DNA from 3 places in the Streptomyces sp. NPDC056835 genome. Region 2 is predicted to be linked to each of the others. Evidence: riboswitches for the same ligand, from Rfam matches in the RefSeq annotation. Region 2 holds a riboswitch; each other region holds the start of a gene.

Region 1 (3,266 bases), on a different contig from region 2:
CCAGGCCAGCGCGACGGTCGCGACCTCGGCGCCCCGCGCCCCGGCGATCCGGTCCAGCGCGGTCAGGACTTCGGCGCCCCGCTCCGACGCCAGATATTCGGCCGCCTTGCCGGCCCGGGGACTGTCGACCTCGGTCCCCGGACGGTACTTGCCGGTGAGGAAGCCCGACGCCAGCGCGGCGTACGGCACGGCCGAGAGCCCGTGCCGGAGCACGGTGTCCCGGAGCTCGCCCTCGTAGGTGTCCCGGGAGACCAGGTTGTAGTGCGGCTGGAGCGCCACATAGCGGGCCAGCCCCTCGCGCTCCGAGAAGGCGAGCGAGGCGGCCAGCCGCTCCGCGCTGATGTTGGAGGCGCCGAGCGCGCGGACCTTGCCCGCCCGCACCAGCTGGTCGAGGGCGGTCATGATCTCCTCGACCGGCACCTCGGGGTCGTCGAAGTGCGTGTAGTAGAGGTCGACGTAGTCCGTACGGAGCCGGCGCAGCGACTCCTCGGCCCCGGCCTTGATGGTGGCCGCCCTGAGCCCCTTGTACCGCGGGTGCGCGCCCACCTTGGTCGCGACCAGCACGTCGGAGCGATTGCCACGCGACGCGATCCAGTCGCCGATGACGGTCTCGGACTCACCGCCCTCGTTGCCGGGGGCCCACGAGGAGTACATGTCGGCGGTGTCGATGAAGTTCCCGCCCGCGGCGGCGTACGCGTCGAGGACGGCGAAGGAGGCCGTCTCGTCGGCGGTCCAGCCGAAGACATTGCCGCCGAGGGCGAGCGGGAAGACGTGCAGATCGGAGGAGCCCAGTGGGCGCAGAGCGGTCATAGGGAGATGCAACCCCTGAGGGGGGCGTCCCAACCCGCTCCGCGCCCGTATGTGGGCCTTATGGGGGAATACCCCGGGGGGAATACCCAGAGGGATTACCCAGGGGAATGCCCGCGGGGAAGCCCTACGGGTTGAGGCCCTTGCCGCGCAGCCAGCTCATCGGGTCCAGGCCCGTGCCGCCCGCCGTGTGGACTTCGAGGTGCAGATGGGCGCCGGTCACATTGCCGGTCGCGCCGACCCTGCCGATGACCTCGCCGGTGGTGACCTTCTGCCCGGCGCTGACGGAGATGGAGGACTGGTGGGCGTACCAGATCTCCGTGCCGTCATCGAGCTCCAGGACCGTGCGGTATCCGTACGAGCCCGACCAGCCGGCCGACTTGATCGTGCCGCTGTGCACGGCCTTGAGCGGGGTGCCCGTCGGCGCGGCGAAGTCCAGGCCGGTGTGCTGGCCGGAGGACCACAGGGAGCCGGCCTGACCGAAGGTCGAGGTGATCGTGTACGAGGAGGTGGGGATCGCGTAGCTGGCGGCCAGCTTGGCCAGCCGCTCCTTCTCCGCCTTGGCCCTGGCCTCCGCCTCTGCCTTCTTCTTCGCCTCTTCGATCTTCTTCTCGGCCTCGGTCTGCTGCTTCTTGGCCTCGGCCGCGGCCTGCTCGGCCGCCGCGGACTCCGCGGCGGCCTTCCGCGCCGCCTCGGCGCCGGTCTGCTGTGCCTCGGCCTGCTGGAGGATTCGGGCGCGCAGCGCCTCTCCCGCGTCGGTGGCGCCCTGCTCGGTGTCGGCGGCCGTGAGCCCGGCGGTGGTGAGCGGGGCGGCGAGGACTTCGGAGTCGGAGTCGTCCGAGGCGAGGGAGCCCATTCCCGGCAGGGACTTGGCGTCCGGGAGATTGTCCGTGATCGCGTCGGGCAGGGATATGGAGACCGCGGGCTTGTCCTGCGCGGTGGCGATGCCGCCCGCGCCGACGGCGGCGATGACGCCGACGCCGAGGACGGTGGAGCTACGGGCCAGTCCGCGCTGCTTGGCGACGCGGTGCCGGCCGCGTACGGGCCGTATGGACTCCTCGGTGGGATTCCATTCCCCCCATGCCCTGTCCGGCTCGCTGCCGAGGGAGTGCGTTTCGAAGACGGCTTCGGGGGCAGGCTTGTTGGACGCCACTGAGGCGTGCTCCTTTCCTTCCTTCTCGCCTACCGGGTTAGCTGACGGGTTCGGAGCAGGAAGGTCTCCTACGGGCGCTCCTGCCGCACAGGGCAGCAAAAGACACCCGATTCACCCCAATTGGTGGTTCCCCGGTTCCCTCGCGGGATTCGGCGCGTGCGCACGGCGCCATCTCTTACGACGGCTGGGACGACCGCGCTGCGTTATCGAACGTTAATAGAGACCCGGCCCATATTCCAAGCTGTTCCGGGTGATCATTAACGACTTCGCATCGGACGTACCGGGACGTAGCGGAACGCAATCGGGCGAGTTGACAGCCCGTCAGGGAAGTCGGCATTTCTGACGGTGTGTCAAATGTTATGCGGAGGGATACCTCTCGATTACCTACAGTGGCGAGAGCTCCCGCCGGCCCCGCGCCGGGCGATGAGGGTGACGACTCCGACGGCGATCGCGGCCGTCTCACGGCACCAGGGGCATGGTCCTGCGCCGCTCCGGTTCGCCCTCCGAGGGCCGGCTGACCGCCAGCAGCGCCATGTCGTCCTGGCTCCCGCCGCCCGTGTGCCGCCGTACGTCGTCGATGAGCGCCTGAAGTATCTCGTCGGGCCCCTGGAAGACCCGCCCGTCGAGCCGGTCGCGCGGGACGTAGAAGACCCCGTGGGCATCGCGCGCCTCGGTGAGCCCGTCCGTGTAGAAGAGCAGCGTCGCGCCTTCCGGATACAGGGCCTGCTCGGCGCGGTCCGGCCACGCGCCCAGTTCGCTCATCCCGAGCGGCAGCGCGTGGTCGCTCGGGGCGAGCATCCGCACCTCACCGTCGCCGCACATCAGCAGCGGCTCGGGATGGCCGCGGTTGAGCAGCCGCACCACTCCCTCGTCGTGCGGGATCTCGGCGAGTACGGCGGTGGTGAACCCCTCGAAGATGTCGAGCCCGTCCCGCCGCGTCCCCTCACGTCTGAGCGCGCGCTCCAGCCGCTGCGCGACTCCCTCCAGCGAACTCTCCTGCTCGGCGGCCTCCCGGAATGACCCGATGACCACCGCCACCGCTTCGACCGCGTCAAGACCCTTCCCCCGTACGTCCCCGACCACCAGCCGCACCCCGTACGGCGTGTCCTGTACGGCGAAGAGGTCCCCGCCGATGAACGCGCCCTCCTGCGCCGCCTCGTACCGCGCGGCGATCCGCAGCCCCCCGATCCGCTCGGCGGGTCTGGGCAGCACCGCGCGCTGGGCGGTCTCGGCGATGATGCGGGCGGAGGCCAGCCGCTCGCCGCTGCGCCGTACGACGCCGTTGATGTACAGCGCCAGCAGGGAG
Region 2 (3,266 bases):
CTCCCGGCGTGACAATCAGCACCTCGGATACGGACACGGCATCCACTACTGCCTCGGCGCACCGCTCGCCCGGGTGGAGGGGCAGACCGCGCTCGCAACCCTGCTGACCCGGCTGCCCGACGTGCGACTTGCGGGAGATCCTGCCGATTTGCGCTGGCGCGGAGGGCTCATCATGCGTGGATTGCGCACGCTTCCGGTGCAGTTCACGCCATTGTCCGGCTGAAGGATTACTGACGGTCCGTCAAGACTGTGACTTTCACGTGATCTCCGCTGCATCGACTTGTGACAGTAGTTCGAGTACCGCTACGTTCTCGAAAACTCAGCCGCCACACGCAGCAGTCGAAACATCAGTCACACGGAAGGCAATCGCATGCGCTCCGGGAACGGCCGACACCGTCGACCTCGCCAGGCCCCCGCTCTGATCGTCGCGGCAGGGGTGACCGGCTCGGCGATCGCCATTCCGCTGCTCGGCGCCGCCGGTGCCAGTGCGGCGGACGCTTCCACCTGGGACCGCGTCGCCGAGTGCGAGAGCGGCGGCATGTGGAGCGCGGACCTCAAGAACGGCTACTACGGCGGACTCCAGATCTCCCAGGAGACCTGGGACGACTTCGGCGGCGCGGAGTACGCGGCCAGCGCCGACCTCGCGAGCCGCTCGCAGCAGATCGCGATAGCCGAGAAGATCCTTGACGCGCAGGGGCCGCGGGCGTGGGCCAGTTGCGCCGCGGTCTCCGGGCTGACGGCGGGCAGCGCGGCGCCGGGCGTGGATCCCGGTACGACGCCCGAGGCGGCGCCGGAGACGGCACCCGAGTCGTCCGAGTCGTCCGAGACGTCCGGAACGCCCAAGCCCTCCGAGACGTCCGGGAAGACAGGGGGCGCCTCCTCGCCCGACTCGTCTCCGTCGGACGCCCCCTCGGGCGCCTCCTCGGCCACCCCGGACGCCCCGGCCTCCGACGGTACGAAGGAGCCCGCTCCCGCCGATCCCTCCGGCTCCGCCGGGTCCGGTGACGGCGCCGCCAAGGGCAAGCACCGCGGCGACGCCGCCCCGGACGACTCCGTACCAGGCAATTCGGGCGAAGAGCGGGAATCCGGCCGTCATGCCTCGCGAGGTGACGGATCGACACGTAACGCGGATGGCGCGGTGGACGGCACGGCAGGCGGCGTGACGGACGGCACGGCGGACGGCGTGACGGGCGAAACGGAAGGCGCGGGCGCGGTGGACGGTGAGTACACCGTCCGTGCGGGCGACTGCCTTTGGCTCATCGCCGATGAACGCGAGGTGCCCGGCGGGTGGTCCGCGATCTACGAGGCGAACAAGGAAACCGTCGGCGCCGACCCCGACCTGATCCTCCCTGGCCAGACCCTTGATCTTGGCGTGAAGTAGGGGCAGTTAGAGACCCTATGTCCACTTCTGGGAAAGTGAGACAAGGGTCTCTTCGCCGCAACTGGGGTCTTTTGGTCCGGCGGTTGGGTCGTTTCCTCTCTCACCTGCGCAAATGGGTTCGCTCAAGGGGGAGGTAAGGGCGATTTTTCCTTGATGTGCTTCTTTGAACAACGGGCAGACCTGTGATTACGGTCTGAACCGCTCGCACCGCGGGCCCCGTCGACCGTCACGCCGAATCCTGCCGTCGGTCGGGGGGAGTAACCGACGCGTCATGCGCCGTAGGCAGGAGCGGGGGACCCAAAGGTTCGCGCCGGGCTCCGGCCGTCGAGAGACGGCCGAGGACCGGCTTGGGGTGAAGCCATGTGCGACTGAGCACAAGGCCGGGCAACTCACTTGGCCCGAACCCGACAGCTGACCTCGTAGGCGTCGGTGAGGGAGATGTTCCATGCTGCTGCGTTCCAGCAAGGGCAAGCACCGCCGCCCGTCGAAGGCCGCCCGCTACGCCACGCTCGCCGGGGTCACCGGTGCCGCCGTCGCCGCCCCGTTGATCGGCGCGACCTCGGCCTCCGCCGCGACCGCCGCCGAGTGGGACAAGGTCGCGCAGTGCGAGTCCGGAGGCAACTGGTCCATCAACACGGACAACGGCTTCTACGGCGGCCTCCAGTTCACGCCGTCCACCTGGGCCGCCTACGGCGGTACCGCGTACGCCGCCCGCGCCGACCAGGCCAGCAAGTCCCAGCAGATAGCCGTCGCCGAGAAGGTCCTCGCCGGCCAGGGCAAGGGCGCGTGGCCGAACTGCGGCGTGGGCCTGTCCAGCGCCGCGTACGACGGCGGCTCCGCCACCCAGCCCACCCAGAAGCAGTCGCAGCCGAAGCAGCGGCAGGCTCCCAAGCCGCAGCAGTCGCAGCAGGCGCAGCCGAAGCAGCAGGAGACCACGCGCGGCGCGGCCCAGCCGGCCTCGCGCGGCGAGAGCCGTCCCACCACGATCAAGAAGGGTGACGGCGAGTACAAGGTCAAGTCGGGCGACTCCCTCTCCAAGATCGCCAAGGCCGAGGACGTCAAGGGCGGCTGGCAGAAGCTGTTCGACCTGAACAAGGACATCGTCAGCGACGCCGACGTGATCTACCCGGGCCAGCAGCTCCACCTGAGCTGACCCACCCGGCCCAAGCCGGGCACACCCGGCCCGTCCGGCCCTGTCCGGGGCCCACCCGGGACCGGCCCCACCCGAGACCGCCCCGGTCCGGCGCGTAACCCCCGTACGCGCCGGGCCGGGGTTCCGGCTGTGGCCCGCCCGCGGGTGGCGGTGGCTCCGGCCGTGGCTCTGGCGGTGGCTCCGGCCGTGGGGGAATCGCACCTCATTTCGTCTTAGGTGGCGGGCACCGGCCGACCGATCACCCCGCGCCGGATAGTCTCGTGTCGCAAGGCCAATGAGACCCTGCACTCCAAGCGTCACATCCCAGAAGGAGATGCTCGTGCCGTCCATCGACGTCGTCGTAGCCCGGGAAATCCTCGACTCCCGAGGCAACCCCACGGTCGAGGTCGAGGTCGGCCTCGACGACGGCAGCACGGGTCGTGCTGCTGTCCCCTCCGGTGCCTCCACCGGTGCGTTCGAGGCCCTTGAGCTCCGCGACGGTGACCAGAACCGCTACCAGGGCAAGGGTGTCGAGAAGGCCGTCCTCGCCGTCATCGAGCAGATCGGCCCGGAGCTGGTCGGGTACGACGCCACCGAGCAGCGCCTGATCGACCAGGCGATGTTCGACCTGGACGCCACCCCGGACAAGTCGTCGCTCGGCGCCAACGCCATCCTCGGCGTCTCCCTCGCCGTCGCGCACGCCGCCTCCGAGGCCTCGGACCTCCCGCTCTTCCGCTACCTCGGCGGCCCGAA
Region 3 (3,266 bases), on a different contig from region 2:
CAGCCCCATCACCACCAACGCCTTCGCCGCCCTGCCCCTGCCCTTCGAACCGGTCGTCGCGGGTACCGTCTTCTTCGCCGTCCTCCTGGTCATCATGGGAGGGCTCACCCTCGGCCGGGGAGCCGTCCTCGCCATCAGCGCCACCCTCGCCGCCATCCAGGGCTTCCTGTGGTGGTTCTCCCCCTGGGCCTCTCATGTCTACGCCGCCTCGCAGGGCCTGCCGCTGCGCGACAACCTCGGCAACCAGGCTCCGGAACTGCCCGCGAGCATCCCCATGTTCATGCTCCTGGCGGCGGCTGTCATCGAAACGCTGCTGTGGCTGGGCTCGACGCGTGGCTGGTCGAACCGGTGGCTGCCCCAGCTTCTGGGCGCGTCCGGCGGACTGGTGATCAGCGTCTCGGTGCTCCTCCAGAAGTCCCTGCTCGGTGATTCCGGCACTCCCGACGCCGCCGGTCTGCTGGCCGCCGCCGTCGTGGGCCTGGCCTTCGGCGCCCTCGCCGGCTTCCTCGGCGCGCGCTTCGCCGTCATCCTGCGCGCCAATACCCCGACCTCAAGCCCGGAAGGCAACTGATCCGTGCACAGCCATCTCACCGGCCCCGCCCCGGCGCCGTCCTCACGCACCACCACTCCCCGGCCCCCGGCCCGCCGCGTACGCTCCCTGGTCCTCGCGCTGTCCGCGGTGGCGGCCCTGCTCTTCGCGTCGGCCACGCCGGCCGCCGCCTACGAGCCAGTCGGGATCGTGCACACCGAACGCGTCCAGGCGGGCCCGTACAGCCTGACCATCGGGTTCTCCACCTGGCCGCTGCGTGCCATGCAGTCGCTGGACTTCACCTTCGCCCCCGAAGGAGGGATAGCGGGCAAATCGGGCACGCTCACCCGTGACGCCACCGGCCTCGACTCCGGTGACCGCGTCACCCCGCTGGCGCGCCACCCCCGCAAACTCGATGTCTGGGGTCTGGACATCAAGTCCTTCCCCGACCCGGGCGACGTGGCGCTCACCTTCGCCATCGACGGCCCCGAGGGTCATGGCACGGGGACCCTCAAGCACCTGACCGTCCTCGACCAGCCGGGCCCGCCCCTGTCGCTGAGCTGGAGCGTCTGCGCCCTGCCCGTCCTCGGGCTGATCGCCTTCCTGGTCATCGCCTGGCGGCGCAACGAACCGGCGCGCCGGCTCGCCGAGTTGGGCATATAGCGCGGAACGCGCGCTGTGCGCGCAGGCGGCCGAAGGGGGAGCGTGGGACTGGACCACGCTCCCCCTTCGGCCGCGAACTGCCTTTTGCCGAAGGGGTGGTCGTCGCTTTCGATCCACTCTTCGGTGAAAGGCTGCCACGGAACTGACACGTGGCCCGCCCGTGTTCGGAAACGATAGAAGGTCAGAAACGCGCACGGCTCCGCCAATTCGATGGCGTTGAGCGGTTCAATGGCCGCGAGAAGCGGCTCGCACGGGGGCCGCAGGGGTTCGCGAGAGGCCGCCAAGGGCGGCTTCCGAATTACGCGATCATGCGCGATACGGCGGCCCTTGTGAGGCGCCCGCATTTCCGGTCATGGGTGGGACTGTCGAGGTCGGACCGACCAGGCCACATCACGCCTTTATGGGCGATTTATGTCTGTTCTCCCCGAAGTCCATTTATGTAGCGTTTACGCGGCTTTCCATGCTCTGCTCGGTGTCGTGACCTGGACATTTCCGTCATGGGCGTGATGTGTGTCACGTAAGTTCCCGGTCGCGGGCCCGCCTCCTCGTCCATTTCGCGCGCGGGGAAGGCGAGTTGAGTTCCCCGGTATCGGGCCGATAACGAGATCATTTCGGGCCGGATTCACGAATTGGATTCCGTTGTGAATTCAGGGCTTGTTTCGTCCGGGCGTCCTCGCTTACGTTCTCGTCACTCCGGATGGAACGCCGAATCCTGCCGCTGTCCGGAGCCCCACACCCACCCACGTCCGGCAGGAGCGGGGGACCCAGGTAAGTCGCCGATCCGTACTCCGGACCGGCTTGGGGTTAAGCCGCGTTCACAGTGCGGCCGGGCATCTCCAGTCCGAACCCGACAGCTCACCTCGCAGGCGCAGGAGAGGAATTCGTCATGGCCTCAAAGGCTAAGCACCGTCGTCCCAAGAACAGCCCCGTCGCCAGAGGTCTCGTCACCGCGGGCACGGGCGGTGCCGTACTCGCCTTCCCCCTGCTGGCCGCCACCACCGCGGAAGCGGCCCCGTCGGCGCACACCGCCGCCACCGCAAAGGTGACCCTGACCCCGGCCGCCACCGTCCAGACGGAAACCCCGGCGACCTACTCCGTGGTCTGGGGGGACTCGCTGTCCAAGATCGCGGACGAGTACTCGCTGAGCGGCGGCTGGCAGCAGCTCTACGAGGACAACCGCGACGTCATCGGCGGCGACCCGTGCTTTATCCTCCCCGGTCTCACACTGACGCTCGGTACGGGGTCCGACTCGCAGACCCCGGCAGACTCGACCGCCGACTCCAGCGCGGACTCGACCGGCGACTCCACCGCCGACGAGCAGGCCACGTCGGCGCCTGACGAGAGCGCCACGGCCGATACGGGCGCCGACGCCACCGCGGCGGCCACGACGACGTACGCCGACAACCTGGACGGCTGGATCCAGGAGTCGCTGGACGTCATGGCGGCGCACGGCATCCCCGGCTCGTACGACGGCATCTACCGCAACATCATGCGCGAGTCCTCGGGCAACCCGTGGGCCATCAACAACTGGGACTCCAACGCCGCCGCCGGTACCCCGTCCAAGGGGCTCCTGCAGGTCATCGACCCCACGTTCCAGGCCTACCACGTGCCCGGTACGTCGACGGACAGCTACGACCCGGTCGCCAACATCACCGCCGCGTCCAACTACGCGGCCGACCGGTACGGCTCGATCGACAACGTGAACGGCCCCTACTGACAGGCCCGCACACCGCTCGCGGCGGGCCGGACCAGCCCTCAGGGCCGGTCCGGCCCGCCGCGTTCCGCGTGCGCGCGTTCCCGCGTTCCCGCGTCCCGGGCTCAGGCGCGCCGCGCGCGCAGCTCCCGTACCCCCGCCGCCGCCAGGACGAGCGCCGTCGCGCCCAGGGACCACAGCAGCTGTGGGCGTGCCGCGTCATTCGTCAGCATCAGGCCGAACACGACCGCCATCGCGGCGAGCGTGGCCCAGGTCAGCCCCGGGAAGAGCCACATCCGCAGCACCAGCCGCTCCGGCGCCTCCCGTTCGATACGGGGTCGCAGCCGCAGCTGCGACACGGCGATCAGGGCCCATACGAAG

What was found. A riboswitch is a leader RNA that binds a small molecule or an ion and turns the genes downstream of it on or off. The one in region 2 is predicted to bind cyclic di-AMP.
Region 1: it holds a riboswitch for cyclic di-AMP, as region 2 does, so the genes downstream of both, ACFRMN_RS26770 (M23 family metallopeptidase) here and ACFRMN_RS23620 (transglycosylase family protein) in region 2, are expected to answer to the same signal.
Region 3: it holds a riboswitch for cyclic di-AMP, as region 2 does, so the genes downstream of both, ACFRMN_RS27455 (transglycosylase SLT domain-containing protein) here and ACFRMN_RS23620 (transglycosylase family protein) in region 2, are expected to answer to the same signal.

The regions. Positions count from the first base shown of each region.
Region 1 covers NZ_JBHUBB010000026.1:24,308-27,573, forward strand. Annotated here, with positions in the region: gene ACFRMN_RS26765 (aldo/keto reductase) at 1-810, opposite strand, end outside; gene ACFRMN_RS26770 (M23 family metallopeptidase) at 935-1,960, opposite strand; cyclic di-AMP (ydaO/yuaA leader) riboswitch at 1,972-2,125, opposite strand; gene ACFRMN_RS26775 (PP2C family protein-serine/threonine phosphatase) at 2,420-3,266, opposite strand, start outside.
Region 2 covers NZ_JBHUBB010000021.1:17,888-21,153, reverse strand. Annotated here, with positions in the region: gene ACFRMN_RS23630 (cytochrome P450) at 1-223, shown strand, start outside; gene ACFRMN_RS23625 (transglycosylase family protein) at 371-1,381, shown strand; cyclic di-AMP (ydaO/yuaA leader) riboswitch at 1,646-1,822, shown strand; gene ACFRMN_RS23620 (transglycosylase family protein) at 1,830-2,534, shown strand; gene eno (phosphopyruvate hydratase) at 2,854-3,266, shown strand, end outside.
Region 3 covers NZ_JBHUBB010000027.1:24,168-27,433, reverse strand. Annotated here, with positions in the region: gene ACFRMN_RS27465 (hypothetical protein) at 1-571, shown strand, start outside; gene ACFRMN_RS27460 (hypothetical protein) at 575-1,192, shown strand; cyclic di-AMP (ydaO/yuaA leader) riboswitch at 1,886-2,074, shown strand; gene ACFRMN_RS27455 (transglycosylase SLT domain-containing protein) at 2,079-2,909, shown strand; gene ACFRMN_RS27450 (amino acid permease) at 3,011-3,266, opposite strand, start outside.